DNA from 4 places in the Guyparkeria sp. SB14A genome. Region 3 is predicted to be linked to each of the others. Evidence: predicted binding sites of a transcription regulator. Region 3 holds the regulator's gene; each other region holds the start of a gene.
What was found. The regulator FliA, encoded in region 3, starts transcription of late flagellar genes. The targets are predictions, from matches to a motif close to GCTAAAGTTNNNNNNNNNNCNGCCGATA.
Positions count from the first base shown of each region.

Region 1: FAZ79_RS04650 (methyl-accepting chemotaxis protein) is a predicted target of FliA. The motif match lies at 3,492-3,519, and genes of this name have one in related genera.
Region 2: fliS (flagellar export chaperone FliS) is a predicted target of FliA. The motif match lies at 1,929-1,956, and genes of this name have one in related genera.
Region 4: FAZ79_RS03355 (methyl-accepting chemotaxis protein) is a predicted target of FliA. The motif match lies at 3,832-3,859, and genes of this name have one in related genera.

Region 1 covers NZ_SWAW01000007.1:45,615-52,761, forward strand. The annotation lists gene FAZ79_RS04640 (DUF502 domain-containing protein) at 30-776, opposite strand; gene FAZ79_RS04645 (DUF3429 domain-containing protein) at 773-1,249, opposite strand; gene FAZ79_RS04650 (methyl-accepting chemotaxis protein) at 1,411-3,420, opposite strand; gene FAZ79_RS04655 (hypothetical protein) at 3,595-3,783, opposite strand; gene FAZ79_RS04660 (Bax inhibitor-1/YccA family protein) at 3,903-4,571, opposite strand; gene FAZ79_RS04665 (SDR family NAD(P)-dependent oxidoreductase) at 4,681-5,541, shown strand; gene cls (cardiolipin synthase) at 5,541-6,971, shown strand; gene FAZ79_RS04675 (tetratricopeptide repeat protein) at 7,053-7,147, opposite strand, start outside.
Region 2 covers NZ_SWAW01000005.1:43,367-50,513, reverse strand. The annotation lists gene FAZ79_RS03480 (flagellar protein FlaG) at 39-500, shown strand; gene fliD (flagellar filament capping protein FliD) at 515-1,903, shown strand; gene fliS (flagellar export chaperone FliS) at 2,041-2,445, shown strand; gene FAZ79_RS03465 (hypothetical protein) at 2,527-2,880, shown strand; gene FAZ79_RS03460 (6-hydroxymethylpterin diphosphokinase MptE-like protein) at 2,947-5,544, opposite strand; gene pseB (UDP-N-acetylglucosamine 4,6-dehydratase (inverting)) at 5,680-6,681, shown strand; gene pseC (UDP-4-amino-4,6-dideoxy-N-acetyl-beta-L-altrosamine transaminase) at 6,678-7,147, shown strand, end outside.
Region 3 covers NZ_SWAW01000021.1:1,453-8,599, forward strand. The annotation lists gene FAZ79_RS08530 (MinD/ParA family protein) at 1-713, shown strand, start outside; gene FAZ79_RS08535 (RNA polymerase sigma factor FliA) at 725-1,432, shown strand; gene cheY (chemotaxis response regulator CheY) at 1,557-1,943, shown strand; gene FAZ79_RS08545 (protein phosphatase CheZ) at 1,953-2,723, shown strand; gene FAZ79_RS08550 (chemotaxis protein CheA) at 2,815-4,932, shown strand; gene FAZ79_RS08555 (chemotaxis response regulator protein-glutamate methylesterase) at 4,936-6,018, shown strand; gene FAZ79_RS08560 (ParA family protein) at 6,015-6,851, shown strand; gene FAZ79_RS08565 (chemotaxis protein CheW) at 6,851-7,147, shown strand, end outside.
Region 4 covers NZ_SWAW01000005.1:19,482-26,628, forward strand. The annotation lists gene FAZ79_RS03345 (GGDEF domain-containing protein) at 1-1,193, opposite strand, end outside; gene FAZ79_RS03350 (extracellular solute-binding protein) at 1,190-2,446, opposite strand; gene FAZ79_RS03355 (methyl-accepting chemotaxis protein) at 2,593-3,774, opposite strand; gene FAZ79_RS03360 (squalene/phytoene synthase family protein) at 3,942-4,817, shown strand; gene FAZ79_RS03365 (SDR family NAD(P)-dependent oxidoreductase) at 4,892-5,662, shown strand; gene FAZ79_RS03370 (SAM-dependent methyltransferase) at 5,629-6,837, opposite strand; gene folB (dihydroneopterin aldolase) at 6,834-7,147, opposite strand, start outside.

The DNA of each region.
Region 1 (7,147 bases), on a different contig from region 3:
GCGGGATTTTTCGAGCGCCGCCGGTCGGATCAACCCTCGTCGCGTGAATCCGTCCGGCCCAGGTACGGCTCGGGCGGCGCGGTATCGAGCACGCGCCCGTTGCCATCCCGCCGCGGTGGGACGACCACGCCCAGCGAGACCACCATGCGAAAGCCCTCCTCGACGGTCATGTGAAGCTCGATCAGCTCCGAGCGCGGCACCATGATCACGAATCCCGAGGTGGGATTGGGCGCGGTGGGCACGAACAGCGTCACCAGGTGCTCCTCGGTACGGTCCTGCACCTCGCCGATCGGCTCGCCCGAGACGAAGGCAATCGACCAGGCGTTGCGACGCGGGTACTCGACCAGCACCACCTCGCGAAACGAGCGCGAGTCCTGCGAGACGAAGGTCTCGACCACCTGCTTGACGGCCGAGTAGATACTGCGCACCAGCGGGATGCGGTTTAGCAACCGCTCCCAGGCGTGGATCAGGCTGCGCCCGAGGATGTTGGCCACCAGCGCGCCGGTCAGCAGCACGATCACCACGGCGAAGAACGCCCCCATGCCCGGCAGCTCGAAGCCCAGCAGGGCCTCGGGCCGATACGCCGCCGGCAGGAGCACGATGCTCTTGTCCATGAACGAGATCAGGGCGTTGACCACCCAGAAGGTGACCGCCAACGGTGCCCAGACCAGGATGCCGGCGATCAGCCAGCGACGCAGGGTGACAAAGCGCCCGCCCTTGCCGGGCTTGTCATCCGACTCCGGCCCTTGCTCCTGCCCCGGCGACCGCTCGCTCATGCGCCCCCCACCGGGAGCAACGGCCGGAGCCAGGAGGCGATGGCCGCCAGCAGCGCCAATGCGGCGAGCAGCGTGAACCACTGGCGCAGACGCTGGTAGGACCAGCCCACCGGCAAGCTATCCAGCCAGTGGCGATCGATCTGCCAGGACACCACCAGCAGCAGGAACAGCAGCGAAAGCGACAGCACCGCCCAGGGGAGCATCGCCGCCACCCAGGCGGCCAGCACCAGCAGCGCCCCCCAGCCCAGGCGGTGGCGCGCATCGCCGACCAGCAGGGCGCGCTCGGCCGGCGTGGTTGCCAGCACGACGCCCCAGTGGATTGCGCCGAGAAACCCCAGCATCACCGCCGCGTAGGCCGACAGCGCATCGAGCGCGTGGGCCGACCAGGCCGGCGTGGCCACCCAGGTCAGGGCCGACAGGACCCAGAACGGGATCAACAAGCCGAACGCGAGCAGGTAGGCGGTAGTGCGCATTCCGATCTCCTTGGCCGATGGCCGTCGTCATGCCGGGCGGCACGTGGGACTGTCCGCATTCTACGCCCAAGCCCGGACCGGAACGAAGTCGTCGCCCGAGCTCCGCAAACAACAACGCCCGGGGAGCCCGGGCGTTTGCCAGCATCGGTCCGCGCCGCGCGTCAGCCCGTGTTGAACTTGCGCACCAGGCGCGACAGCTCGTGGGCGTAGCGGGCCACCGACTCGCCGGCATCGGCGGTTTCCTGCGCCGCCTGGGCATTGTCGCTGGTGGTCTCGCTCATGTGCTCGATGCTGGTCTTCATCTCGCCGGAGACGGCCGTCTGCTCCTCGGCGGCCGCGGCGATGCGCGTGCTCATGTCCTCGAGCCGCTCGAAGGCGGTGGCGATCTCGTTGAGCATGCGGTCGGCCTCGGTGACCGCCTCGAGGCTCTTGTTGCTCACCTCGCGACCGGTGGTCATCGCCTCAACCGCCTCGGAGGCGCCCTCGCGCAGGCGGGCGATGATGTCGGTGATCTCGCGGGTGGAATCCTGGGTGCGGTTGGCCAGCGAGCGCACTTCCTCGGCAACCACGGCGAAACCACGCCCCTGCTCGCCGGCACGCGCCGCCTCGATCGCCGCATTGAGCGCCAGCAGGTTGGTCTGCTCGGCGATCGCGCCGATGACGTCCAGCACCTTGCCGATCGACTGCGACTGCTCGGAGAGGTTGGCGACGATGCCCTCGGCACGGGTGAGCACCTCGTCGAGCTCCTCGGCGTTGCGGGCACTGCCGTTGACCTGCCCCAGGCCATCGTGCAACTGGCGGTTCGCCTGCTGGACCGCGGAGCTCGCCTCCTCGGCCCCGCGGGCGACCTCTTCGGCCGCCTCGAGGGTCTGACCCATGCCCGTCATCAGCGAGTCGATGGCCGACTCTTCACGCTTGGCCCCTTCCCGACCGCGCCGCGAGGCGCGCTCGAGGCTCTCGGAGGCCTCGGACATGGCCTCGGAGGAACGGGCCACTTCGCGCACCAGGTTCTGCGCGGTGTCGGCAAAGGTGTTGAACGCCGCGCCCACCTGAGCGATCTCGTCGTTGCCCTCGGCCGGCAGTCGCTGGGTCAGGTCGCCGTCGCCCTCGGCGATATCGCGCATGCGACCGGCGATGTGCTGCAGGGGCCGGGAGATGGTCAGCACCGACAGCCAGGCCAGCAGGCCGACCACCAGGATCCCGGCGATCACCGAGCCGATCTGCCAGTTGCTGGTCGATTCCAGCGCCGCCATCAGGCTCCGGGAGCGCTCGGCGATCTGGCCGCGCTCGCGCTCGACGATCGACTCGACGCCCTGCTCGATCTCCTTGAAGACCGGGGTGAGCTCGGTGCGCACCAGGTAGGCATCCATGCGCCACTTCTCGGAGGCGTGGATGTCGAAGGCGCGATCGGCCGCCTCGATGAACTGCGGCAGCTTCTCGTTGAGCTGCTCGACGGCATCGAGCTGCTCGAAGGTCAGCAGGTAGTCGTACTCCTCGGCGATCTTCTGCGAGCGCTCGAGTACCTGGTTGGCGTAGAGGTTGAAGTTCTCGCGCAGGGCCGGGGAGCGGAAGGAGATAAAGCCGCGCAGGCCGGCGACCACGTTGCCCCAGTCGCCCTGCAGCCGGGCGAGGTCGATCACCAGACGACGACGCGAGTAGCGGCTGGCATCGGCGTTCTCCTCGGCGTTGAGCAGCTGGCCGAGCAGCCCGGAGATCTCGCGCTGCAGGGGGTTGGCGTTCTGGTTGGCGTACTGCATGCCGGGGTTGTTGGCCGCCTCGTCGCCGGAGATGGCGATGATCTTCTCGGCCGTGGTCGTGAAGCGGTCGATCTGCTCGTCGAGGGTGCCGCCGGCGTTGTCGCGGTAGCGCGCCAGCTCGGCCCGCGCGGCCTCGACCTTTTCCAGCGCGTCACGGAAGCGGGCGAGGTCCTCGTCGCGATGGCTCTGCAGGTAGAAGCCCAGCGCCCCGACCCCGCGTTCGACCTGGATGCGGATGGTGTCGGCGGCGAAGGCGGCCGGCTGGCCGCGCTCGACCACTTCCTCGACCTCGTGGGCCACCTTGCTCATGTTCACCATGGTGAGCACGGCAATCGCGACCATCAGGGCCAGAATCAACCCGAACCCCAGCAGGTTCTTCTGCGACAAACTGAAACGATTCAACCAACCTAGCATCTGCTCCTCCTGCCCTCGTGCCTTTATCCGGTCGGGCTAATACCCGCGCGTTTCTTGTGGGCAAGCCGGGTTATCGACCTCGGGGGCGAAAACTTGAAGCCCGAGTTGACCGGCGTCATCCACGCCCTTGTCCCCGGGGCACCCCAACGTCGACAAGATGGCGACAAAATCCCGTCAACTGCCCACGGCATTCATCAGGAACGCCACGAACCCGGCCACGGCTAGCAGGATCAATGCCACCCCCAGCCATTCCTCGCGCGAACCCTTCCGGCTGGCCGCCATCATCGGCTTGACCCGCGGCAGCAGGAACAGCAGCACGGCGCCCAGCAGCACGGCCATGCCGATCTTCATCCACAGATCCATTGCGCCCTCCTTCACGCCCCGACGCCTGTCGGCGCATACAAAGAAGGCCCCTTGCGATGACAAGGGGCCCGGTTCGCCGGCCTCCCCGGCCCGGTCGGGCCGAGAAGCGATCACCGGCATCAGTCGTTCTGGTTCATCCCGAGCAAGCTGAGCAGGTGAACGAACAGGTTGAAGATGTTCAGGTACAGGCTGACGGTCAGCAGCAGGTAGTTATCCTCGCCGCCGTTCACCATCCGGCCGGTGTCGTAGAGGATAAAGCCGCTCATCAGCAGCACCACCGCCGCGGAGATCGCCATCGACAGCGCCGGAATCTCGAGGAAGATGTTGCCCAGCATGGCCGCGAGCACCACGACCAGGCCGACCACGAGAAAGCCGCCCATGAAGGAGAAGTCACGACGCGAGACTAGCGCGTAGCCCGACAGGCCGAGGAAGATCGCGCCGGTACCGCCCAGGGCGGTCATCACGATCTGTCCGCCGTTGGGCAGGGCCAGGTAGTGGCTCAGCATCGGGCCCAGGCCGAAACCCAGCAGGCCGGTGATGGCGAACACCACCCCGAGGCCGGCGGCCGAGTGGGCCGTGCGCGGCAGGACGAACCAGACCAGCACCAGTGCGCCGCCCAGGGTGAGCAGGGAGGTCCAGCCGGGCACGCCGGCGAGCAGGGAAACCGTCGCCATCAGCGCCGAGAACAGCAGCGTCAGCGACAGCATCATGTAGGTGTTGCGGATGACCTTGTGGGTCTCGAGCTGGGAGACCCCCGTCTGGACGGTGGCCTGATTCTCGAATGCCATGCAACCTCACCTCGTCTCTGGTAATCATGTGATTCGGATTGATCCCGGAGTATAAGTGCTATGAACTCAGGCGCAATCGCCCGTCCGTCCTGACCCGAAGGAGTGTTACGTGTCCGACCCCGCCATCCATGCCCGCCGCGTCCTGATCACCGGCTGCTCGTCCGGCATCGGCCGACGGGCCGCCGAGATGCTCGCCGAGCGGGGGCATCAGGTGGTCGCCAGCCTGCGCGACCCGGCCGACGCGGCCGACTGGCCGCACGCCCACATCCCGGCCGTGGTGCTGGACCTGGATGATCCCGAGTCGATTCGCGCCGGGCATACCGCGGCGGTCGAGGCAGCCGGCGGGCCGATCGAGGCGTTGTTCAACAACGGCGCCTACGGCCAGCCGGGCGCGGTCGAGGACCTGAGCCGCGACACCCTGCGCGCCCAGCTCGAGACCAACCTGCTGGGCACGCTCGAACTGACCAATCTCGTCATCCCGTCGATGCGCGAGGCCGGCTTCGGTCGGATCGTGCAGAACAGCTCGGTGCTGGGGGTGAGCGCGCTGGCCTTCCGCGGGGCCTACGTCGCCTCGAAGTTCGCCCTCGAGGGCCTGAGCGACACGATGCGCCTGGAGCTGGCCGGCAGCGGCATCGACGTCTCCCTGATCGAGCCCGGGCCGATCACCTCGCGCTTTCGCGCCAATGCCCAACGCGCCTTCGAGGCGAACATCGACTGGCAGCGCTCGGTGCACCGCGAGGCCTACGAGCGCCAGCTCGAGCGACTGAAGAAACCCGGCCCGGCCGCGCCGTTCACCCTGCCGCCGGAGGCCGTGGTCCGGCGGGTGATCCACGCGATCGAGTCGCGCCGACCGAAGGCGCGCTACCCGGTGACGGTGCCCACCTACCTGTTCGCCGTGCTCAAGCGCCTGTTAACCACCCGCGCGATGGACCGGGTGCTGGCGCGCGCCTCGGGGGGCGGCAAGCGCTGATGAACGCGCTCGACTCGCCCATCGCTCAGCTCTATGTCCTGATCGAGTGGACGATCCGGCTCGCCGCCCTGTTCATCGTGCCGTTGCGCCGGCCGCCCACCGCCGCGACCGCCTGGTTGCTGCTGCTGTTCTTCCTGCCGATCGTCGGACTGGTCATGTACCTGCTGGTGGGCCGGCCGCGCCTGTCGCGTGACCGCGCCGAGAAGATCGCCCATCTCGCGCAGACCCTGCGGCCGATCACCGAACGACTGTCACGGGCCGAACCGCAGGGCAGCGGCAACCTGCCGGCGCGCTTCGCGGCGGTGGACCAGATGGTGCGCCGCTGGCGCCAGTTCCCGCTGTTCGACGGCAACCGCATCGGCCTGATCGACTCGATGGACGCCTTCGCCGCGGAGCTGGTCGACTGGATCGACCGGGCGACCGATCACGTCCACCTGACCTTCTACATCGCGGCGGTCGACCGGGCCACCGCCCCCGTGTTCGACGCCCTGGAACGGGCGGCCGCTCGTGGCGTGGTGGTGAGGCTGATCGTCGACGACTTCGGCTCGAAGGAGACCATGCGGGGACTGCGGCGACTTGCCCGCCGCGGCATCGCCGTGGGCCGGGCCTTCCCGCGCTCCAAGCTGCCACGCAAGTCGGCCCGTTTCGACCTGCGCAATCACCGCAAGCTGGTGGTGATCGACGGGCAGGTGGGCTACGCCGGCTCGATGAACCTGGTGCACCCGGAATTCCGCCGCGGCCAGTGCTACGAGGACCTGATGCTGCGCATCGAGGGACCGGTCGTGCTCGAACTCCAGGCGATTTTCGCCGGCGACTGGTACCTGGAGACGGGCCTCCTGCTCGACACCGAACGCTATTTCCCGACACCGGTCACCGCCGGGCACGAATCCTGCGTCGGGCTGCCGAGCGGGCCCGAATACCCCGAGCCGCTGCTCCAGCGCCTGCTGCTCGGGCTGCTGCACGCCGCCACCGAGCGGGTCGAGATCGTAACGCCGTACTTCGTCCCGGACGAATCCACCCTCGATGCGCTCAAGGCCGCCGCCCGGCGCGGCGTGCACTGCGAGCTGATCCTGCCCGAGTCGCTCGACCACCCGCTGGTGCAACTGGCGCAGGAATCCTACTTCGACGAGCTGCTCGAGGCCGGGGTGACCATCCGCCGCCACCCGGCCCGGCTGCTGCACAGCAAGGTCACCCTGTGCGATGGCCGCATCTCGCTGGTCGGCAGCGCCAACCTCGACGTGCGCTCCTCGCTGATCAACGCCGAGTTCGGCCTGTTGTGCTATTCGAGCGAGACGGCCGCGCGACTGGCCGACCAGATCGAACGCTACCGGCGCGACTGCCCTCGGCTGTCCCCGGAGGACTGGAAGGCGCGCGGCCGGGGACGCATCCTGGCGCAGAACCTCGCCCGCCTGACCTCCCCGCTGCTCTGAGCCCACGCCAAGATGGCAGACGCAACGAAAAACGGCGCCCGATGGCGGGCGCCGTTCGTTACGGAAGGCCTGACCGCGTGATCAGCGGCTGGCGGCCCGCTGGTCGAGAGCGACCAGCATGCGATCCTGCGCGCGCAGCTCCTTCGACAGCTCGCGCGCGGCGACCAGCTCCTGCT
Region 2 (7,147 bases), on a different contig from region 3:
GTGTATGCTGTAGCCGCTTGATGCTTGAGGACGAACCCATGAGTTCGATCAACCAGATTTCCATGACGGGCATCCCGTCCGCGATGAGCGGACCGGATGCCTTTTTGTCTTCAGAAAGGGCAAAATCGACCCCGATGGAGTCGAAGGCGCCGACGGCAGCTCCATCGGAGCTGCCGAAGCCCTCGTCCGACCCATCACCTGTCGAGGTCGCGCGCACCAAAAGTGCCGATACTCAGGCAGAAGGGGAAAGAGACAAGTTAAGAGAGGCCATCGAGGCCATACAGGAGAAGCTCAAGCCTGGACCCAGGGCCCTGGACTTTTCCGTTAACGACAAACTGGGGGACGTGGTGGTCAAGGTGGTCGACCCGTCCAACAAGCAGGTGATCCGGGAAATCCCTCCCGAAGAGATCATCGCGATGCGTGAACGTCTCCGCGAGTTCAGCGAGTTGAATCTTTCGGACGTTCTGCCGGCAGGCAGCCTGCTGTCAGACATTTCTTGATTTGAGGTACGACCATGGCAAGTTCCAGCGGTCTTTCCATTTCCGGCGTTGGTAGTGGCCTGGACATCCAGGGCATCGTCAGCCAGCTCGTTCAGGCAGAGGGTGCTCCTCGACGCAATTTGCTCGCCAGCCGCGAGGCCTCCTATGAGGCCACGCTGTCGGGGCTGTCGAAGCTGAAGAGTGCAGCCTCCGAGCTGAGCTCCGCTGCCTTCGATCTGCGCAGCCTGGACACCTTCCGCTCCCGCGCGGTGACGTCCAGCAACGAGGACATCCTGACGGCCACGGCCTCGCCGGGAACGGCGCTGGGGAAATACCAGGTCGAGGTAGGGCAGCTTGCGACGGCGCAGAAGCAGGCCTCGGCCGGCTTTGCCGATTCGACTGCAACGGTGGGTTCGGGGCAGCTGACATTCGATACCAGCAGCAGCTCGTTCAGTGTGGCCGTGGCGGCAGGCGACTCTCTGGCCACCATTCGCGACAAGATCAACGGCGCGAGTGGCAATGACTCGGTGCAGGCCTCGATCCTGAATGTCGACGACGGTGCCGGCGGCACCGAGGCTCGGCTGGTGTTCTCCGCGCGGGAGACGGGTACGGCCAATGCGGTGACCGTCACGGCGACCGATGACGACGGCAACAACACCGATGCCGCCGGTCTCTCGCGGCTGGCATCGGCCAACCTGACCGAGCTTACCGCTGCGCAGGATGCCCAGGTGACGATCGACGGGCTGTCGGTCACCAGCTCCACCAACCAGGTGGACGGGGTGATCGAGGGCATGACCCTGAACCTCAACCAAGCCCAGCCCGGCACCAAGGTGGAAGTGGCCGTCGAGGGTGACAACGGTCCGGTGCTCGAGGCGCTGAACAGCTTTGTCGAGAAGTACAACGCCCTGAACAGTACCTACCGGAATCTGACCGCCTACAACGCGGAGACCGAGCAGGGTGGCGTGTTGCAGGGCGATGCGACCGCGAATGGCATCAACCGTGGCTTGCGGTCGTTGCTGGGCGGTAATATCGGAACGGGCACTATCGATAATCTGGCCGAGATCGGTATTCAGATCGACTCGGAAGGGAAAATGACCCTGGACGAAGCGAAGGCCGAGGAAGCCCTCAACAGCGACAGCCAGGCGGTCAAGGACTTCTTGACGGATCCGACCAACGGTCTCTCGCAGCAGGTGGACGAGCTGCTGCAGCCGTATCTGAGTTTCGACGGCATCATCGACAACCGGACCGACAGTCTCAACCGCTCGATCGACCGTATTGAAGATCAGCGGGCCGCGCTGGACCGTCGTATGGAGAACTATCGAGACAGCCTGACCACGCAGTTCACCGCGATGGATAAGATCGTACAGAACATGCAGTCGTCGGCCAGCTACCTGAGCCGGATCGGCATCAACGTTGGCTCCTGATGCCGATTGATCTTTGCCTGGACCGGCTCAAGTTTTCGCGTCGGTGGCCGATTAACTTGGGTAGAGCGAGGAACGGTAGTCACCCGTTTTCACGCTCGGCGCGACCAGCCAGATAAAAGATATTGCAGGAGACAGTCATGCGAGCCAATCCCTACGCGCAGTACCAGTCCATCGATCTCGAGGCGAAGGTCGAGTCGGCATCGCCGCACGGTCTGATTGGCATGTTGTATGAAGGATTTCTCACGCGGGTCGCTCAGGCTAAGGCCGCGATGCTTGCCGGAAACTTCGAGCAGAAGGGCATCAACGTGACCAAGGCGCACAATATCCTCGGTGGACTCAAAGACGGCTTGAACCCGGAACACAGCCCAGAACTGGCCGAGCGTCTCGGCGAGCTGTACGACTACTGTCAGCGCCGTCTGCTCGACGCCAGTGCCCAGCGCGATGCCGAAGGGTTCGACGAAGTGGCATCGCTGATCCGCGATATCAAGGAAGCTTGGGATGCCATCGAGCCCGAGGTCGCCCAGATGGCCCAGGCCAGCTGAAAGGACCGGGTCGACTAGTCGGGTGCATCCCGGTACGGTCCGGTGAAACTGGGTCCACGCTGATCCGAGGACGGGGCTTGTATGACGAACGCAGTGTCGATTGACTCATTCATCGACGAGCTCGATGGGCTCGGGCGTTCTTTGGACCAGATCGCCTCGCTTCTCGAGGCGGGGCACCAGGAAGAGGCATTGAGCGAGATGGCCGACGGCCTCGATCGGGCCGAGTCGCAGATTGCCGAATTGGTGCTTGAGGCGGAATCGCGCCAACAGCTTGGCGACCCGAGGCTTATTGCCCTGAAGTCGGACTGGCTCGGCCGGTTCGAACGCTTCTTCAGCCTGGTCGAACGAACCCGGCATCAGTTGGACGGTGAAGCCGAGTTACGCTTGTCACGCCACCGCGCAGCAGATGCCTATCTGAAGAACCAGGCTTCCTAACCGGCGCCGCCGGCCGTGCCGCACTTGCACGAGCCGCCGTCCTGCGAGGACGGCGGCTTTTTTGTCTCAGCTTGACTCGCCGGGTGATTCCAGAGCGTTTCGGGCGTCTTTCAGGAATGCCTCGAGTTCGAGCCGGGCGGCCGGCGCGCAGTAGGGCAGATACTGCTCGCAGAACGGGACCCCGTCAGGGATTTCCAGCGCCACGAACAGGCGCACCATCTGCTTGACCCGCTCCACGTCGCCCGGGAACTGCTCGAGGTGGCGCGTCAGGGCGGTGATGCCGGTTTCTGCATCATTTTCCAGCAGGGCCAGTCGAGCCACGAGTCGCCAGTGGCCCGGATTGATACTGGCGGCGGTTTGCAAGACCGTCAGTGCCGTGGCGGGGTCGTTTGCCTCGAGGTTGATATGCGTCAGGCGTAGCAGCGCGTGCTCCAGCAGGACGATGTCGTGCTGCGTGTCCACCTGATCGATCACGCGAGCATGTTGTTCGGCCGCCTCGGGCAGTTCCCCGTCCAGCTCGTGCTTCAAACCGTGCGCATAGTGTGCGTAGGGTCGGGCCGTTTCAGCGTCCTGGTGTCGATCCAATGATTCCGCCAGCGACCGCAACCCTTCCGCTTTTCTACTCGAAAACAGGCGTTCGATCTGTCGCAGGGAGGCTCTTGGCGAACGCTTTTCCCAGTTACGTTGTCGATCCTTCTCGAGCAAACCGTCGATAAGAGTGGCGTAGCTCGACTGCGCTTGTTCGATAGCCGAGGATGCGACCGTGGCTCGATTGGCTTCAAGCCAACGAACACGCTCGGGTTCGTCGTGTTCGACGTATCGGCGGGCGATTTCGTCCGCGGATGCGTTCTGGTCATGCTCCAGCAAGCGGGTGGCCACCCGTTCACGGGCAAGTGCTATTGTGCCGGTCAGGCGGCGCGCTTGCTCCCGAATCGCATCGTAGTACTGGCTGGCGAGGCTCTCGGCCTGGTGGCGGTCGAGTGCAAAGAAGTCGTGTGGCAGCGCGGTTCGCATGATGGCTCGTTTGGCCGCCTGCTGGGCCAAGCGCGCCGCACGCCTGAACCGGCCTTCGAAAAGCCGGTCGATGGCTTGCATGCGGCGTTTGTGGCGTTTCTGCCGGTCAGGGTGGGTGAGGTTGAAGTACGCCTGGTTTGATTCGAGACCCAGTTGGGCGAGGTTGGCCACCTTGCCTAGGTCATTTTCGATGGTCTCCAGGCTTTCGGCCAGCGCGTTCAGGTGGCGTTTGCGTGCCTCGTTGTCCGTGTCTTGCCGCATGCGGTCCAACGGATCACGGTCGAAAGCGGTTGTCGGGACGGCGATGCGGTCCAGCGGGACGTGTTCGATGCCATCGATCACGGCAGCATTGGTGCTCGGATTGATGAATCGGACGGTGTTGGATTGTTCGGCAATTTCCGACATGGCCTGGATGCCGGCAAAGTAGTCCGGCGTGGTCCAGGCCGACTCACCGCTGTTGGTCACGACCGGGAGAGCGCTGAATTCCATGATGGGCCCGGCGGAGGCCTCGCTGCTTCCCGCCGCGTGGGTGCGTCCGTCCGGCGTGTGGCACAGGTCTAGCCCGCAGAAGATGACTTCCCTGAACCCCATGTAGCCGGCGAGCTGGGCGGCCATGTGGGTCACCGTCGGGCCGGCCGAGGAAAGGGCATCCCGGTCGTTGACGGAGTCGTCCGGCCAGGGGACCAACGGCCCCGTGCAGAACAGGGAGTGTGGCCAGCGATTCGTAATGCGGGGGTAGGGATGGCTGCTGGCCATCAGAACGGTCTGTTCCGGGAAGTCAAACATTTGACGACTGACCGTTAGGCTGATCGGGAACGGGTCCACGGTGACCACGATATCCGGCGTGATGCCGACATCCTGCAGTCGGCCGCTGACCCGGGAAACGGCAATAATGAACAGGGTGTCTCGATGCTCGAGCAGCCAGTCGATCTGGTCGTCAAGTGACGGGCCGCCGGCGATGATGACGGCACGTTGGCCGGCAAACAGGTTCTTGAATCGGTCGATACCCCCGTGGAAATTCGGTGCCGAGAGGATGTTGGGCTCGATGAAGGGAGCCAGGTTGAGTTCGGCTGTCTTGCGGAAACGCTCGGCCGTCAGGTGCGCATCGAGATGGGCGGTCAGCTCGATATATTGTGGATCGGTGCCGTCGAGCGCCCCCAGCGAGCGCTCGAGTCTGACGCCGTCGATACGGAAGTAGGCCGGCAGTTGCAGCAGGGCGGCCTGTTCCTGCCATTCGTTGAAGCCGACCAGCTGGACGAAATCATCACAGAGCGCACTGATGGCGGGGTTCTGGCGCAGCGTCTGGAGAATGTCCTCGGGTTCGATGATCAGCCAGCGACTCCCCCGCGGCATGGGGGCGTGTTCGCGGATATAGCGCAGCAGCTGGCCGGAATCGCTGCCGATGATGACGTACAGTCGATCTTCCTGGTGCAGTCGGTCGCCGAAGTGTTCCGCCAGAACCAACTGGGCATGGCTCTTGCTTCTCTTGTCACCGGTCTCCGGCGTGGCACCTTGCTGTGCACCGAAGTGGCGGGCATTGATGGACGGCAATATCCAGTCGCCCTGCTGCGTCTGGAGCCATTCACGGGAGGACGTCAGGCTGCCCCGGTAGTCGGGAGTTGTTGTCGACGAGCGTTCGGCGGTCGTCATGTATGGTTGTCCCTGTGCTGATCGTTCAGTGCGGCCGGACGCCGGCCGAGACGGGCCATGTCCGCGGCCCGGTCCAAGGTCAAGGATACATAACCCGCCGTTGGGCAAGGGAACACTTAAGGAACACGACGAGCGATGTTTGAGGATAAATCGATTTTGATCACCGGGGGCACCGGCTCCTTCGGCCAGCTCATGGTCTCCACGCTGCTGGAGCAGCACAGTCCACGTCGTGTGATCGTCTATTCGCGGGACGAACTCAAGCAGTTCGAGATGCAGCAGCGCTTTACCGACTCGCGCATGCGTTTCTTCCTCGGCGACGTGCGCGATCGCGAGCGCTTGCAGCAGGCGATGCAGGGGGTGGACTACGTCATCCATGCCGCCGCCCTCAAGCAGGTGCCGGCGGCCGAGTACAACCCGACCGAATGCATCAAGACCAACGTGCACGGCGCGGAGAACGTGATTCAGGCTGCCCTGCAGAACGATGTTCGCCGGGTGGTCGCCCTGTCGACCGACAAGGCGGCAAACCCGATCAACCTCTACGGCGCGACCAAGCTGGCCTCGGACAAGCTGTTCGTCGCCGCGAACAACATGGCCGGCGGCCACCCGACGCGCTTCTCGGTGGTCCGGTACGGCAATGTCGTGGGCTCGCGCGGTTCGGTGGTACCGTTCTTCCGTCGCCTGATCGCCGAGGGTGCCGATCACCTGCCGATCACGCACGAGGACATGACCCGCTTCTGGATCACGCTGCAGGAGGGTGTCGATCTGGTCATCGATGCATTCCGGCGCATGCACGGTGGGGAGATTTACGTCCCCAAGCTGCCGTCGGTGCGCATCACGGATCTCGCCCGTGCGTTGGCACCCGACTTGCCGCAGCGAATCGTGGGCATCCGCCCCGGCGAGAAGCTCCACGAGATCATGTGCCCGGCGGACGACTCGCACCTGACCCTCGAGTTCGACGACCACTTCGTCATCCGGCCGACGATCACCTTCACCGGACGTAACAACGATTTCGAAACCAATGCGGTAGGCGAGACCGGGCGCCCGGTCGAGATCGGCTTCGAGTACAACTCGGGCAGCAACGATCACTTTCTCGACGAGGACGAGATTCTCGCCTTCAACGAGAGGGCGGGCGTGTGATCCCCTACGGCCGTCAGGATATCCGCCAGGAGGACGTCGACGCGGTCGTGGAGGTGCTCCACTCGGATTTTCTCACCCAGGGGCTGGTGGTGCCGCGCTTCGAAGAGGCGGTGGCCCGGCGGGTGGACGCCCGTTACGGGCTGGCGGTCAACAGTGCCACCTCAGCGTTGCATGTCGCCTGCCTGGCGCTCGGGCTGGGCGAGGGCGACTGGCTGTGGACCACGCCCGTGACCTTCGTGGCCTCGGCCAACTGCGGTCTCTATTGCGGGGCGAAGGTCGACTTCGTCGACATCGATCCGGCCACCCACAACCTCTCTCCGCAAGCGCTGGCGGTCAAGCTCGAGGCCGCCGAGCGTGAGGGGTGCCTGCCGAAGGTGCTGGTGGCCGTGCACCTCAGCGGCCAGCCATGCGACATGGCGACAATTCACGAGCTGTCCCGGCAGTACGGTTTCCGCATCATCGAGGA
Region 3 (7,147 bases):
ATGCCGACCTGGGGCTCGGCAACGTCGACGTCCTGCTTGGTCTACAGTCCCGGGGCAATCTGTCCCACGTGCTCGCCGGGCAGGCGACCCTCGACGAGATCATGCTCGAAGGCCCCGAGGGCATCGGCATCCTGCCGGCGGCCAGCGGGGTGGCCAGCATGGCCGGGCTGACGCCCGCCGAGAACGCCGGGTTGATCTCGGCCTTCTCCGGCATGCGTTGGCCGGTCGACACCCTGGTGGTCGATTCGGCCGCGGGCATCGCCGACTCGGTGGTGCGCTTCGCCGAGGCGGCCAGCGAGGTGGTCGTGGTGGTCTGTGACGAACCCGCCTCGATCACCGATGCCTACGCGGTCATCAAGGTGCTATCGCGCGAGCACGACGTCACCCGCTTCCACGTGGTCGCGAACATGGTGCGCGATGCCGCCGAGGGGCGGCGGCTGTTCGAGAAGCTCTCGGTGGCGGCCAAGCGGTTTCTCGACGTGACGCTCACCCACATGGGATCGGTGCCGTTCGACGATTACCTGCGTCGGGCGGTGCAGCGTCAGAAGACCGTCGTGCAGCTTTACGGCGGGGCGAAGTCGACGCGGGCGTTCACGGCGATGGCGGACAAGGTCAACCAGTGGCCAGTGCCGCGCGGGCCGCAGGGGCAGTTGCAGTTTTTCGTCGAGCGACTGGTGAACAACGCCGAGCTGGACCCCGAGAACCTGCTATGAATGCACGCGCCATGTATCAGAACGTTCAGGCCGGATCGACCGAAGCACTGGTCGCCAAGCACGCCGATCTCGTCAAGCGGGTCGCCTTCCACCTGCTCGGCCGGTTGCCTTCGCACGTCCAGGCCGAGGACCTGATCCAGGCCGGCATGGTCGGGCTCCTGGATGCCGCGCGCCTGTTCGATGGCGACAAGGGCGCGTCGTTCGAGACCTACGCCGGGCTGCGCATCCGTGGCGCGATGCTCGACGAGGTGCGTCGCAACGACTGGGCGCCGCGCTCGGTCTACCGGCGCCAGCGCGAGATCGCCCAGACCGTGGCGGAGATCGAGTCCGAGACCGGGCGCGAGGCGCGCGATGCCGAGGTCTGCGAGCGCATGGGCATCACCCTCGACGAGTACCACGCCGCACTCACCGATTCCTCCTCGGTGCACGTGGGCTCGCTCGATCACGGCGGCGAATCGGAAAACGAGACCTTCGACATCGCCGATCCCAACAGCCGGCAACCCGACGAGGCGCTGGCCGAGGATCACTTCCAGCGCGATCTCGCCGACTGCATCGACGAGCTCCCCGAACGGGAAAGACTGGTGATGTCCCTGTACTATGTCGAGGAACTCAACCAGAAAGAGATCGGCGCGGTGCTCGGCGTCAGCGAGTCGCGCGTCTGCCAGATCCACAACAAGGCGATCATGCGGTTGAAGACCGCGATGAACGCCTGGAAATAGCCGACCGATACCGCGCCCGTTGCTGCGACGGGCTCAATTATTTCCGGTCGGCGCCGATAGACCCTATCAAGCAACCCGAACAAGGCAACCTGCCTGGTACTGACAAACGATCCCAGGGGCGAAAATGGACCGAAACATGAAGATCCTCGTGGTGGACGATTTCTCCACGATGCGCCGGATCATCAAGAACCTCCTCAAGGAGCTTGGCTTCACGAACATCGAGGAGGCCGATGATGGCCAGACGGCATTGCCGCTGCTCAAGCAGGGCAATTTCGATTTTCTCGTCACCGACTGGAACATGCCCGGCATGACCGGCATCGACCTGCTGCGGGCGGTCCGTGCCGATGCGAACCTCGCCAGTCTGCCGGTGCTGATGGTGACCGCCGAGGCCAAGCGCGAGCAGATCGTGCTCGCCGCCCAGGAGGGCGTGAACGGCTATATCGTCAAGCCGTTCAACGGGGCCACCCTCAAGGAGAAGATCGACAAGATCTTCGAACGCGTCGAATCGTAGGGGCGCGGGATGACTCAAACAGAAGAGCAGGATTTCCAGCCGGTGGTCGGTCGCGAGAAGCGCCTGGCCGATGCCCGCGCGCTGGTGGAAGCGATCGAGAACGAGGATTCGGCCGGTGAGGCGCAACTGATCGGCGAGCTCACGGCTGCCTACTCGGGCAACATCTTCGACGAGGTCGGGCGGATGACCCGCGAGGTGCACGACACCTTGAAGAGCTTCGCCGAGGACGAGCGCCTGGGCGCGTTGGCCGAGGACGAGATGCCGGACGCGCGCGACCGCCTTCGCTACGTGATCACCCTGACCGAGCAGGCGGCCACGCGCACCCTGACCATCACCGAGGAAGCCACGCCCACTGCCGAGCAGATCGTCGATCGCTCGCAGCGACTCAAGGGCGAGCTGACTAAAGTCGCCGCGAGCGAGGCCGATAACGCTCGCCTGGGCGGCGTGGTCGACTCGATGACGCGTTACCTCGACTCGACCACGAATTGCGGCGAGCGCCTCAAGGGGCAGCTCACCGAGATCATGATGGCCCAGGAATTCCAGGACCTGTCCGGCCAGCTCCTGATGCGGGTGATCGACCTGCTCGAGCAGCTCGAGGAAAAGCTGGTCGGGCTGTTGCAGATTACCGCCCCGGTACGCGGCGCCAAGGGAGAGGACGGCAGGTCCGCCCCGGTCGAGCGGGCCGAGGACGGCGTCGGGCCGCAGTTGCCCAACGCCGGGGACAACGTGGTCAAGAACCAGGACGACGTCGACGACCTACTCGCCAGCCTGGGGTTCTGACCCGGCCGGTCGAGAAAATTGCCCGTCCGGCACGGCCGGGCAGGAACGTGGCGCCCACAGGGAAACGCCACCGAGCGAATGAGAGGCAAGCATGGCATTCGAACCCGACAACGAGCTGTTGCAGGACTTCCTGATCGAGGCCGGTGAGCTGCTCAACGGGCTGGATCAGCAGCTGATCGAGCTGGAGCAGTCGCCCGATGACGCCGACCGGCTCAATTCGGTGTTCCGCGCCTTCCATACCATCAAGGGCGGGGCCGGCTTCCTCGAGGTGCACCCGCTGGTGGAGGTCTGCCACCGCGCCGAGGACATCTTCAACCTGCTGCGCAACCACGAGATCACCATGAACAGCCGCATCATGGACGTGATGCTGCAGGTGATCGACGTGCTCAACGACATGTTCGACGCCCTGCGTGGCGGCCAGTACCCGGAAGACGTCTCCAAGGCCTTCCTCAAGGAAATCGAGGGGCTGGCCCACCAGGACGACGCCCCCGCGCCCGCCGCCCCGGCCGAGCCCGCCCCGAGCGAGGCCTCCGCGCGCGCCGAACCCACCCCGGCCACCGAGCCCATGGCCGACGAGGACGACGCCTTCGATCGCATGCTCGCCGACCTGGATGCTGCCGAGTCGGAATCCCCGTCGGCAAGCGGCGGCGCCGACGACCTGATCAGCGACGAGGAGTTCGAGAGCCTGCTCGACGAACTCCACGGCAAGGGCAAGTTCCAGGCGCCGACGCCGGAGGCGGATGCCGACAACGCCGAGGAGGCGAGCAGCGCCGCGGATTCCGACGAGATCACCGACGAGGAATTCGAGGCGGTGCTCGACGGGCTCTACGGCAAGGGCAAGGGGCCGACGGCCGCGGCCCCCAAGGCCGATGAGCCGGCCGAGGCGGCTGCCCCCGCGCCGTCGCCGCAGCCGGCCGCCGCCAAGAGCGAACCGCCCAAGCCGGCGGCAAAGCCTGCCGAGTCCACCAAGCCGGAGGCCAAGGCCAAGGGCGCCGACGCCCACAAGGCCCCGGTGGAAACCACCGTGCGTGTCGATACCGAACGGCTCGACAGCATCATGAACCTGGTGGGCGAGCTGGTGCTGGTGCGCAACCGCATGAACACGCTCAAGTCGACCTTCGAGAACGAGGAGATCGCCTCGGTCATCGCCACGCTCGACATGGTCACCTCCGACCTGCAGGGCGCGGTGATGAAGACCCGCATGCAGCCGGTCAAGAAGGTGTTCGGCCGCTTCCCGCGGGTGGTGCGCGATACCGCGCGCACGCTGGGCAAGGAGGTCAACCTCGAGCTCGAGGGCGAGGACACCGACCTCGACAAGAACCTGGTCGAGGCCCTGGCCGACCCGCTGATCCACCTGGTACGCAACGCGGTCGACCACGGCATCGAGATGCCGGACGACCGCGAGGCGAACGGCAAGGATCGCGCGGGTACCGTGCTGCTCTCGGCCGCGCAGGAGGGCGATCACATTCGCCTGTCCATCCAGGATGACGGCTCCGGGATGGACGCCGAGGTGTTGCGTCGCAAGGGCGTGGAGAAGGGGGTGGTCGATCCCGACACCGCCGAGCGCCTCACCGACCAGGAATGCTTCGAGCTGATCCTGCACCCGGGCTTTTCCACCAAAGACCAGATTTCCGACATTTCCGGTCGTGGCGTGGGCATGGACGTGGTCAAGACCGCGATCACCAAGCTCTCGGGCACCATCAGCATCGACTCGGTGCAGGGCGAGGGTACCCAGATCAACATCAAGGTACCGCTGACGCTGGCGATCCTGCCGACGCTGATGGTGATCGTCTCCGGTCGCAAGTACGCCATCCCGCTGTCGGTGGTCAACGAGATCTTCGAGATGGCCGACAAGGAAGTGAACGTGGTCGACGGCCAGTCGACCATCACGGTGCGCGACCGCGCCGTGCCGCTGTTCCGCATGACCGACTGGCTGGCCCTGCGTGGCGAAAAGCCGGGCACGCGCTGCGAGACCGACCAGGTGGTCATGGTCCAGCATGGCGCGCAATTGATGGCCCTGGTGGTCGACTCGGTCATCGGCCAGGAAGAAGTGGTGATCAAGCCCTTGGGCGAGCTCCTGCGGGTGGTCGACGGGTTTGCCGGCGCGACCATCACCGGCGACGGACACATCGCCCTGATCCTCGACCTGCCGGGCATGGTGCGCCGCAACACCGGCCGTGGTCGTCAACGCCTGCGTTCGGTGGCCTGACCGATGCCGATCCGCCTTCTGATCGTCGACGACTCGCTGTTCTTTCGCCGTGCGCTGCGTGAGGTCTTCTCCAGCGACCCGCGCCTGGAAGTGGTGGGCGAGGCGTCAAACGGCCGTCAGGCCGTGCTCAAGGCCTGCGAACTCAAGCCCGACATCATCACCATGGACGTCGAGATGCCGATCATGGACGGCATCTCGGCGGTGCGACGGATCACGGATCGTTGCCCGACCCCCATCCTGATGCTCTCGGCCCTGACCAAGGCCGGGGCCGAGGCCACGCTCGATGCGCTGGATGCCGGCGCGGTCGACTTTTTTCCCAAGAACGGCGACGACCCGGAGGATACGCTGGCCCGCTCCGGGCGGCGGCTGTGCTCGCGGGTACGTATGCTGGCGCTGCGCTCGCAGCGCGAGTCCGGCTCCGGGGGGGCTGGTGCCGGGGCACGTTCGGAGACCCCTCCGGCGGCTTCCGAACCGCGACAACGCGGCGGGCGAAGTGCGCCCAGCGGCTTTCTCAGCCGCCAGGGCCTGGTCGTGATCGGTGCATCGACCGGTGGCCCGGCCGCCGTGCCGGCCGTGCTCGGCAAGCTGCCCACGGACTTTCCGGTGCCGATCGTGATCGCCCAGCACATGCCCGGCGCCTTCACCGGCCCGTTCGCCCAGCGGCTGAACGACTCCATGCCGATCCGCGTGATCGAGGCCTCCGACGGCGAGGTGCTCCGCCCGGGCACCGCCTACGTCATCCCGGGTGGCAAGCACGGCGAGCTCGCCGGACGGCACGGTGCCTACAAGCTCAACCTGCGCGCCCCGGTTGCCGATGAACACTACCGGCCGAGCGTCAGCCTGGCGTTTTCCTCGGCCGCGCGCGTGGCCGGGGACGACCTGCTGGCGGTGGTGCTGACCGGCATGGGGGACGACGGCGCCGAAGGGGCGCGTCAGGTCACTGCGGCGCGCGGTCATGTCTGGGCGCAGGATCAGGCGACCAGCGTCATCTACGGGATGCCGGCGGCCGTGGCCAAGGCAAACCTGGCCGAGTCGATCCTGCCCCTGGGGCAGATCGGCGCGGCGATCGGAGGGGCATTGCGATGAAGATCTGGGCCGTAGCGAATCAGAAGGGCGGGGTGGGCAAGACCACCACCAGCGTCAGCCTGGCCGGGCATCTCGCCCGCGAAGGCAAGCGGGTGCTGCTGGTCGACCTCGACCCGCACGGTTCCATGACCGTCTACTTCGGCATGGAACCCGAGGCCCCGGGCGCGAGTGTCTACTCGCTGTTCAAGTCGGCCGCCGAGGGCCAGCCGCTCGACCCGGCCCGCGTGGTGCACCCCACCGCGTTCGACGGCATCAGCCTGATGCCGGCCTCCACGGCGCTGGCCACGCTCGACCGTCAGCTCGGCATGCGTGACGGCATGGGGCTGGTGCTCAAGCGCTCGATCGACCGCATCCGCGACGACTATGACTACGTCCTGATCGACTGCCCGCCGATCCTGGGCGTGACCATGGTCAATGCCCTGGCGCTGGCCGAGTTCCTGATCGTGCCGGTGCAGACCGAATTCCTCGCGCTCAAGGGCCTCGAGCGGATGCTGCGGACCTTGGCGATGGTGCAGCGCTCGCGCCGGCAGCGACTCGAGTACGTGATCCTGCCGACCATGTTCGACCGTCGTACGCGGGCCTCCCACGACACGCTGCGCATCCTGCACGATCGCTATCACGACGACGTCTGGACCGACGTCATCCCGATCGACACCCAGTTCCGCGAGGCGAGTCGCCAGGGCAAGCCCTTGCCGATGATCCAACCGGACGCCCGCGGCAGCGAGGCGTACAAGCAGTTTCTCCACTGGCTGGAAACCCACGTCGGGGGGCAGGCGATGGCGCCCGCCGCCGAGCTGGGTGCCAGCGGTGCCCGTCTGCAGGAGTCCCGCTGATGGCCGCCGAAAAGCAGCATGACAGCCGGCAGTCGATCGTCGATCAGGACGCCGCGATCACGGCCTACCTCGACGGGCTGCTGCGTGACCCCGAGGCCGATGGCCAGCCCGAGGCCAGCGCACCCCGTCGTGCGCCCGGGCTCAAGGTGATCAACGTGCCGGAGGAAGCCCCGGTCGCCGCCGACGCCACCCCGGCGCCCGCCGCCCCCGTCGAGCAGCCGGCCGACGAGGGGGAGACCGGCGCGGCCAGCGACGTGACTGCCGAGTTCGACGACGTTGCCGAATCCGACCTCCTG
Region 4 (7,147 bases), on a different contig from region 3:
AAGGCCTCGGTGCGTTCCTCGACGCGCTGCTCGAGCACCTCGTTGAGCTCCTGGTATTCGCGCAGCAGGCGCTCGGTTTCCTCGTTCTTTTCCCGGAAGACATGCGCCGCACGGGTCAGCTCGTGAAACTCGTAACCCGCCTCGGTTAGGTCAAGGTCGGCGGCATCCTGACCGCGAGACAACCGCCGGAAGGTCTGCGTGAGGGTCTCGATCGGCGCGACCACGCTGCGCCCCAGCCGATAGGGCAGAAACACCATCAGGGCCAGGGTCAGGGCGATACCGACGAGAACCGTCCACACGGCCTGGCGAATCGTCTCGGCGGTCTGCGCCTCGATCTGCTCCATCTCCTTGTGCAAGCCCGCGGAAAGCTGGTCGGACTGGTAGAGCACCTCGTAGGTCTCGCCGGCCATGACGACGTTGACCAGGTAGAGATAACCGCGCGTCAGTTGCACGGCGTCGAGGATGGCCTCCTGATAGTCATCCAGGGCACTGCCCATCTCGCGAAACACCGCACCATCCGCCGGGTCCTCGCTCGACTCGGCCAGCCGGTCGAGTCGCCGGCGGGACTCGCGCACCTCGACATTGACCTCGCGGATACGCGCGTTGTCGAGCGAGTCGAAGTAGTTGCGCGTCAGGCTGTCGATCCGCAGGGCCGCGCCGCGCAGTCGCTCGAGGCCGGATATGGTCTCTGCCCGACTGGCAGGAAGCGTGGCCTCAAAGGCGCCCAGCAGGTCCTGGTAGCGGCGGGCCTGCGAGTCGATACCCTGGTCGATCAGCCAGCTCTGGCGGTCGTGGAGCCGCTTGACCTCGACGAAGGCCTCGCGGAAACCGTAAAGGTATTCCTCCATCCGCTCGACGCGGTCGCTCACCGCCTCGCTCGCCCCCTCGCCGAGTTGCTCGAGCAGCCCGCGCGCACGCTCGAACACGATCCCGGCCTGGTCGGCGGGAAACGAGCGCCCCGACTGGACGAACTCGCCCGACAGCCGCTGGAGTTCGACCATCTGCAGGGCGACCTCGCCGCCCATCTCGACCCGTTCACTGATGTCGGTCAGGCGCTGGAAGTCGGCGTAGATGCGGGTGATCGTCAGCGCGAGTACTAGGCTGATCAGAAAGCCGGCCAGCCCGATCGCGCCGAAGCTGCCGAAGATGCGCGCCTTGAGCCGACGCCGCGGAGCCGAACGTCGACGGCTCATGCGAGCAGGAATTCCTGCCACTTGGTCAGGGTGTACTCGTAGGTATCCATGACCGTGTTCCACACCGCGATGTTGGCGAAACGGGTTTCGTAACTGCCGCCGCGACGGACCTCGCCCGCCGCGGCGACCCGGTGGCCGTCAACGCCGGTCAAGGCGTGGGCGGCCGGCTTGCCGGCGTACCAGTAGTCCCACTCGGCCGGGGTCATGAAGGGGCGCGAACGCTGCGGGTTGGCGATGTAGTAGCCCTGTCGGGCAATGAATGCCCCCGGCCAGCCCGACAGCCACCAGTTCATGAAGGCATAGGCCATCGCCTGGCGCTCGCTGTCCACGGCCGAGGACAGGCACATTACGCCGAACCAGGCGCGGTAGCCTTCCCGTGGCGCCGCGTAGAGGCAAGGGATGCCCATGCCCTGCAGCTGGGCCGCAGCGGGCGAGAACATGCTCTGGATCACCACCTCACCACGCGCCATCAGATCGACCGAATGCGGCACGGAAAACCACACGCCGCGAAAATGCCCACGGCGCTTGAAGTCCACCAGGAGCGCGAACAGGTCGTCGATCTCCTCGCGGGTCATCCGGCCGATCTCGCCAAAGCGCATCAACCCGTTCGCCTCGGCGGCGAGGGCGAGATCGAACAAGCCGATACTGGGCGCATTCACAACCGCCACGCGTCCGCGATGCGCCGGGTCGAGCAACCACCCCCAACTCTCGGTCTCGTAGGGAATGCCCGGCGCGATCGCGCGCGTGTCATAGCCGAAGGAGTCGGCGTTGTGAACGTAGGGCAGGAAGCTGAGCCGGCCGGAGGGCGTGGCGCCGAGCCGGCCATCCTCCTGGACGAACAACAGCTTGTGGGGCGCATCACCCCGACCGATGGGCGAATCCGGGGTGATGCGGCCGGTCTTGGGGAGATCGTTGATCTCGTCCCAGTACGTCAGGCGCTCGACGTCAATCGACTGGATGGCGTTGGCCTGCCAGAGCACCCGGATGCTGTTCGACCACTGCTCGTAGAGATCGAACGACCCCGGATCGGTGGCCGCCCGTTGCAGCACCTCGGCGCTGCCGCCGGGGTGGAACTCGATGTTGAATCCCAGCTCGGCCTCGGCGCGACGGCGGATCGGCTCCTGGAGGGTGACGTGCGTTCCCATCACCCGCAAGGTCGGCTTGCGATCCAGGGCGCGCACGATCGCCGGGAAGCCGGCCCCGCCCAGCAGCAAGCCCGCCCCACCGGCCTTGAGCACGTCACGTCGATTCATGGGCCTATCATCGGTTCGGGGTCTCCAACGGCATCGGCAACCGGCCACCTTGGCAGAACGCCACTCGGCCGCGTCATGCCGGCTCAATCGGCAGCATGCCGCCACGCCGGTCGGGTGACAAGCACCCGGACCGGACCGATCCCGGGTTAGAGCCGGAAACGGGCGACCTGGCCGGCGAGGCGCTCGGCCTCGCGATTGACCGAGTCGACCGCCTGGTTCGCGGACTGCATGGTCTCGGCATTGCGCTCGACCACCTCGATCAGCGAATTCAGGTCCTCGGTGAGCCGCTCGATCGCCGCCTGGTGACGCTGGCCGTGGCTGGCCGCCTCGTCGGTGAGCTTGACCGTGTCGGCCACCGCCCCGAGCATCTCGGAGAGCCCGCCGGAAGCGGTCTGCAGGGAGCGTTCGGCATCCGCGGAGTAGTGGCTGGCCTCCTGCATCTTCTCGTCGGCGGCCGTCACGTCACGCCCCAGCGATTCCATCACCAGGCCGATCTCGCGGGCCGCCTCGGCGCTGCGCCCGGCGAGCTTGCGCACCTCGTCGGCAACCACGGCAAAACCGCGACCATGCTCGCCCGCCCGGGCCGACTCGATGGCGGCGTTCAGGGCCAGGAGATTGGTCTGCTCGGCCACGGCATCGATGGTCGCGGTCATGCCGCTGATGCGGTCGCGGGCAGCGACCAGCGACGTGATCAGGGCCGCGGTTTCCTCGACGCGTTGCTGCGAACGGCTGATCGAGGCGACGCTCTCGCCTACCTCGTGGCGGGTCTGCTCGGCCCGCGACTGCATCTCGCCGGCCTGGTGACCGGCCTCGAGGATTGCCTCGACCAGTCGCCCGCCGCCGTCGGCCACTTCGCGCGCCTCGCCGAGCGTGCGCTCACGCTGCGCCTGGACCCGCCCCTGCGCGGTCATCACGCTGGACACGCTCTCATCCAGACTGCCGGCGGCGGCGGACAGCGATTCGCTGCTGCGGTTGAGGTTCCCCATCTGGGCATGCAGCTGGTCGATCATGCCGTTGACGCTGGCGACAATCTCGCCGAGCGAGTCATGGCTGACGATCTGGCATTTCTCGGTGAGGTTGCCGTCGCGCACGGCCCCGGCCAGACGCGCCAGCGCGCCCATGCGGCGCAACAGGATCAGGTGGGCCAGCCCGTAGTTGACGAAGCCCACGGTCAGTCCGGCGCCCAGGCAACCGACCACGAACCAGCCCAGCATGCCCTCGCGGAACTCGACGAAGAACGACGCGAATACCGGGAAGATCGCTCCCATGACAACGCCCATGCCGACAAAGGACCATTTCAGGCGACGCAGGATGCTGGGCTGACTCATGATTGGATGGCACCTGGCTCGAAGTGGATGGCGCAACAGGATAGACGCCTGATCGGTTATCGGTCAGTGGGACGATTTCTTGAGGGGCCATCGCTGGCCGATCCGGGGGGACGGTTCGCGCCGGGCGATCCCGGGCAGAAGGCAGGGAACTGGTAGAATCGGCGCCCATGAACGCCGAATCCACCCGCCCCTCGGTCGAGCCCCACCTGGCTGCCGCCGAATGCGAGCGACTCGCCCGTCCGGTAGGCAGCGCCTTCCGGCTGGCCAGCCTCAAGCTATCCCCGGCCCGACAGCGGGCGGTGACGGCCCTGCGCGCGCTGGACGTCTCGCTGGCCGAGATCCCGGAGACGGTCAGCGAACCGCAGGTCGCGATGGCCAAGCTCGATTGGTGGCGCGAGGCGCTGCTGGGCATGACCCAGGGGCGGGCCGAGCACCCGGTCATCCAGTCGCTCGCCGCGGGGCTCGACGAGGTCGGCCTGGGCGAAGAGGCCCGTCGCGAGGACTCGCCGCTGGTCGGCCGGCTGGAGGAGCGTCTGGGGGCAGCGCGCATCGAGCTCGAATACGAGGGCTTTGCCGGCGAGGCGGACCTCGAGGCCTTTCTCGACGCGCGCTACGCCAGCCTGTTCGCCCTGTACGGCCGCCTGCTGGCCCTGCCCGCCGAGCAGATCGAGGCCGCGGCACGGCTGGGGCGCTGGCATGGTCGGCTCGACCGCGCGCGGCTGCTGGGGCGGCATGCGCGCATCGGCCGCGTCTACCTGCCACAGGACACGCTGAATCGCTTCGGCCTGGACGAGGCCGACCTTTATCGCGAACCGGCGCCGGCCGATCGCGAGGCCCTGTTCCGCGAGGAACTCGACCGCATTCGCGCCGGCTTGAGCGACTGGCCGGCGAGTGGCCGACCGCCGCGTCTGTTCCGCATTCTGCGCGCCGTCGACCTCGAGCACCTGCGCCTGATGCAGGAAACACCCGCGGAACTCACCGGCGGCCGCGTTGAAATCAGTCCCGTGCGCCAGTGGTGGCTTGCCTGGCGCGCCTCCTGGTAACCCCAACGGCTAACCCGACCCTTTCCGGCCCGATCATGGCAATGATGGCGGGCTCACCTTGCCGAGACATCCCGATGACCGACTCCCCTTCCACCGACACGCCGATCGATACCTCGTTTGCCGGGCAGGTCGTGCTAATCAACGGCGCGACCGGCGCGCTGGGCACCGCCACCGCACAGACGCTGGCCGCCCGCGGCGCGACCGTGATCCTGCTGGGACGCAAGCTCGATCAGCTCGACCGGCTGGCCGACGACATCAACCAACGGGTGCTGCCCGAGGTGCCTGCCGAGGTCCGCGGCGAACCGCCGGTAATCCAGCCGGTGGACTTTTCCGGGGCCGCGCCAGAGGACTACGCCACGCTGGTCGAGGGAATCGAGCGGGCCTTCGGCCGCCTGGACCTGCTGGTGCATGCCATGGGCACGGCCGGCGAACTCGCCCCGCTCGCCCAGGCCGACCTGATGAAGTTCCAGGAAAGCCTACACGTGAACCTCACCGCGCCGTTTGCCCTCACCCGCAGCGCATGGCCACTGCTGGAGCGCGCCAGTCGGCCGCGCGTGCTGTTCTTCACCGATCGCGGCACCGATGCCTACGGCAGCGCGCATGACATCGCCCACGCCGGCATCGAGCGGATGATCCGCCAGTGGGCCGCGGAGACGCCGAGGGTGTGGATCACCGGCTTCGATCCGGGCGCGGTCAACAGCCGCCTGCGCCACGCGCGCTTCCCCGGCGAGCTCACCCAGGACCGCCAGCCGCCCTGCGCGGTGATGCCCGCCCTGCTCGACTGGCTGGAACACGGCGAATCGGGGGCGATTCAACGCCTCGACGAGGCGCCTGCCTCGGCCTGATCCAGACGCAGCCGCATCACCCGGAACCGCTCGCCCATCTCGGTGGGCATGACCAATTCGCGGAATTCCTGTGCGAGACGCGCCTGATCCGCGAGGGAATCGCGGGACTGCAGTTCGCGCTCGACCCGTTGTGGCACGTCGGTGCCCAGCAGCCACTGCGCCTGACTGCGCTCGCCGTCGATCGCGAACCCCGCCTGTCGCGCGGCCTGCTCGACGGCCTGGAAATCCACCCAGGCGGTGATGTCCTGCAGCCCCGGGTAGACGAACGGATCCTCGTGGGCCAGGTGCCGGTAGTGGCACTTGAGCGTGCCCTCGTCGCGATCGGCTCGGTAGATATCGGCGGTGTGGCTGCCGTAGTCGAACAGGTAGATCCAGGTCTCGCCACCGGCGTCGAGTGACGCGTGCATCTCGCCCAGCCAGCCGGCAAGATCCGGGTTGTATTCGGCCAGCACGGTCTCGCGCGGCGTGACGATGGGGCGTTCGATGCGCGCGCCGATCGCCTCGACCGTGGCCCGCAACGCCTCGTCGGCGGGCCGTTCCTCCCAGACGAATCGCTGGCCGTCGAAGCCCACCAACAGGCGCTCGGCCGTTTCCGGTTTGCCCGGCCACCAGCGAAAGCGCTCCATCGGCATGGCATCGAGCACTTCGTTGGCGATCACGATGCCGCCCGACCACCCCAGATCCGACCACGAATCGATCCAGCGCACGCGTTCGGCCACCGCCGGTGGCAATGACGCGCGCAGGTTCTCGGCCTGGCGTTCGGCCAGTGCCGGGGAGATCTCGAGGATGGTGTAGCGCGCGGGCAGCGCCTCGTCCGCGGCCAGCCGGTCGAGGAGATCGATGGCCAGACGCCCCGACCCCGCGCCGATTTCGAGGATCTCGCCGCCCAGCCCGGCGGCCTGCGCCTGGTGCCACTCGTAGGCCAGCCCGTGGGTGAAGAAACGCGAGCGTTCCGGGGCGGTAATGAAATCGCCGCCCACGCCGAAGGCGACCTGGCCGCTGCCGTAGTAGCCCAGCGTCGGGTGATAGAGCACGGTGGCCATGTACTCGGCGAACGGGATGGGGCCCTCATGCATCCGCTCGACCAGCGGCTCAATCAACGCGAGGCTCTTGGCCTGGTCGGCCGGTGACGGTGCCGGCAGCTCGAACCCTTCGTGGCGAGATCCGGCGCTCATGCGCCCTCCCCGGCCGCCGCCTCCGGCGTCATTTCACGGGTAATCTCGACCCCCACGCCGGCCGCCTCGGCCAGGGCGTGCGGCTTGATCGCGCGCATCGTGACACGGCGAATGGGGAATTCGGTCAGCAGCACCTCGCAGCAGCGCTCGGCCAGGGTCTCGACCAGCTGGAAGCGTCCCTCGCGCGCGATCTCGGTGACGCGCCGGGAGACGGCCGCGTAGTCGACCGTCTGGTCGATGTGTTCGCTGAGCACCGCCTGCCGGAACGACTCGACCTCGAGGACGAGATCGATGCGCACCGGCTGCGGGG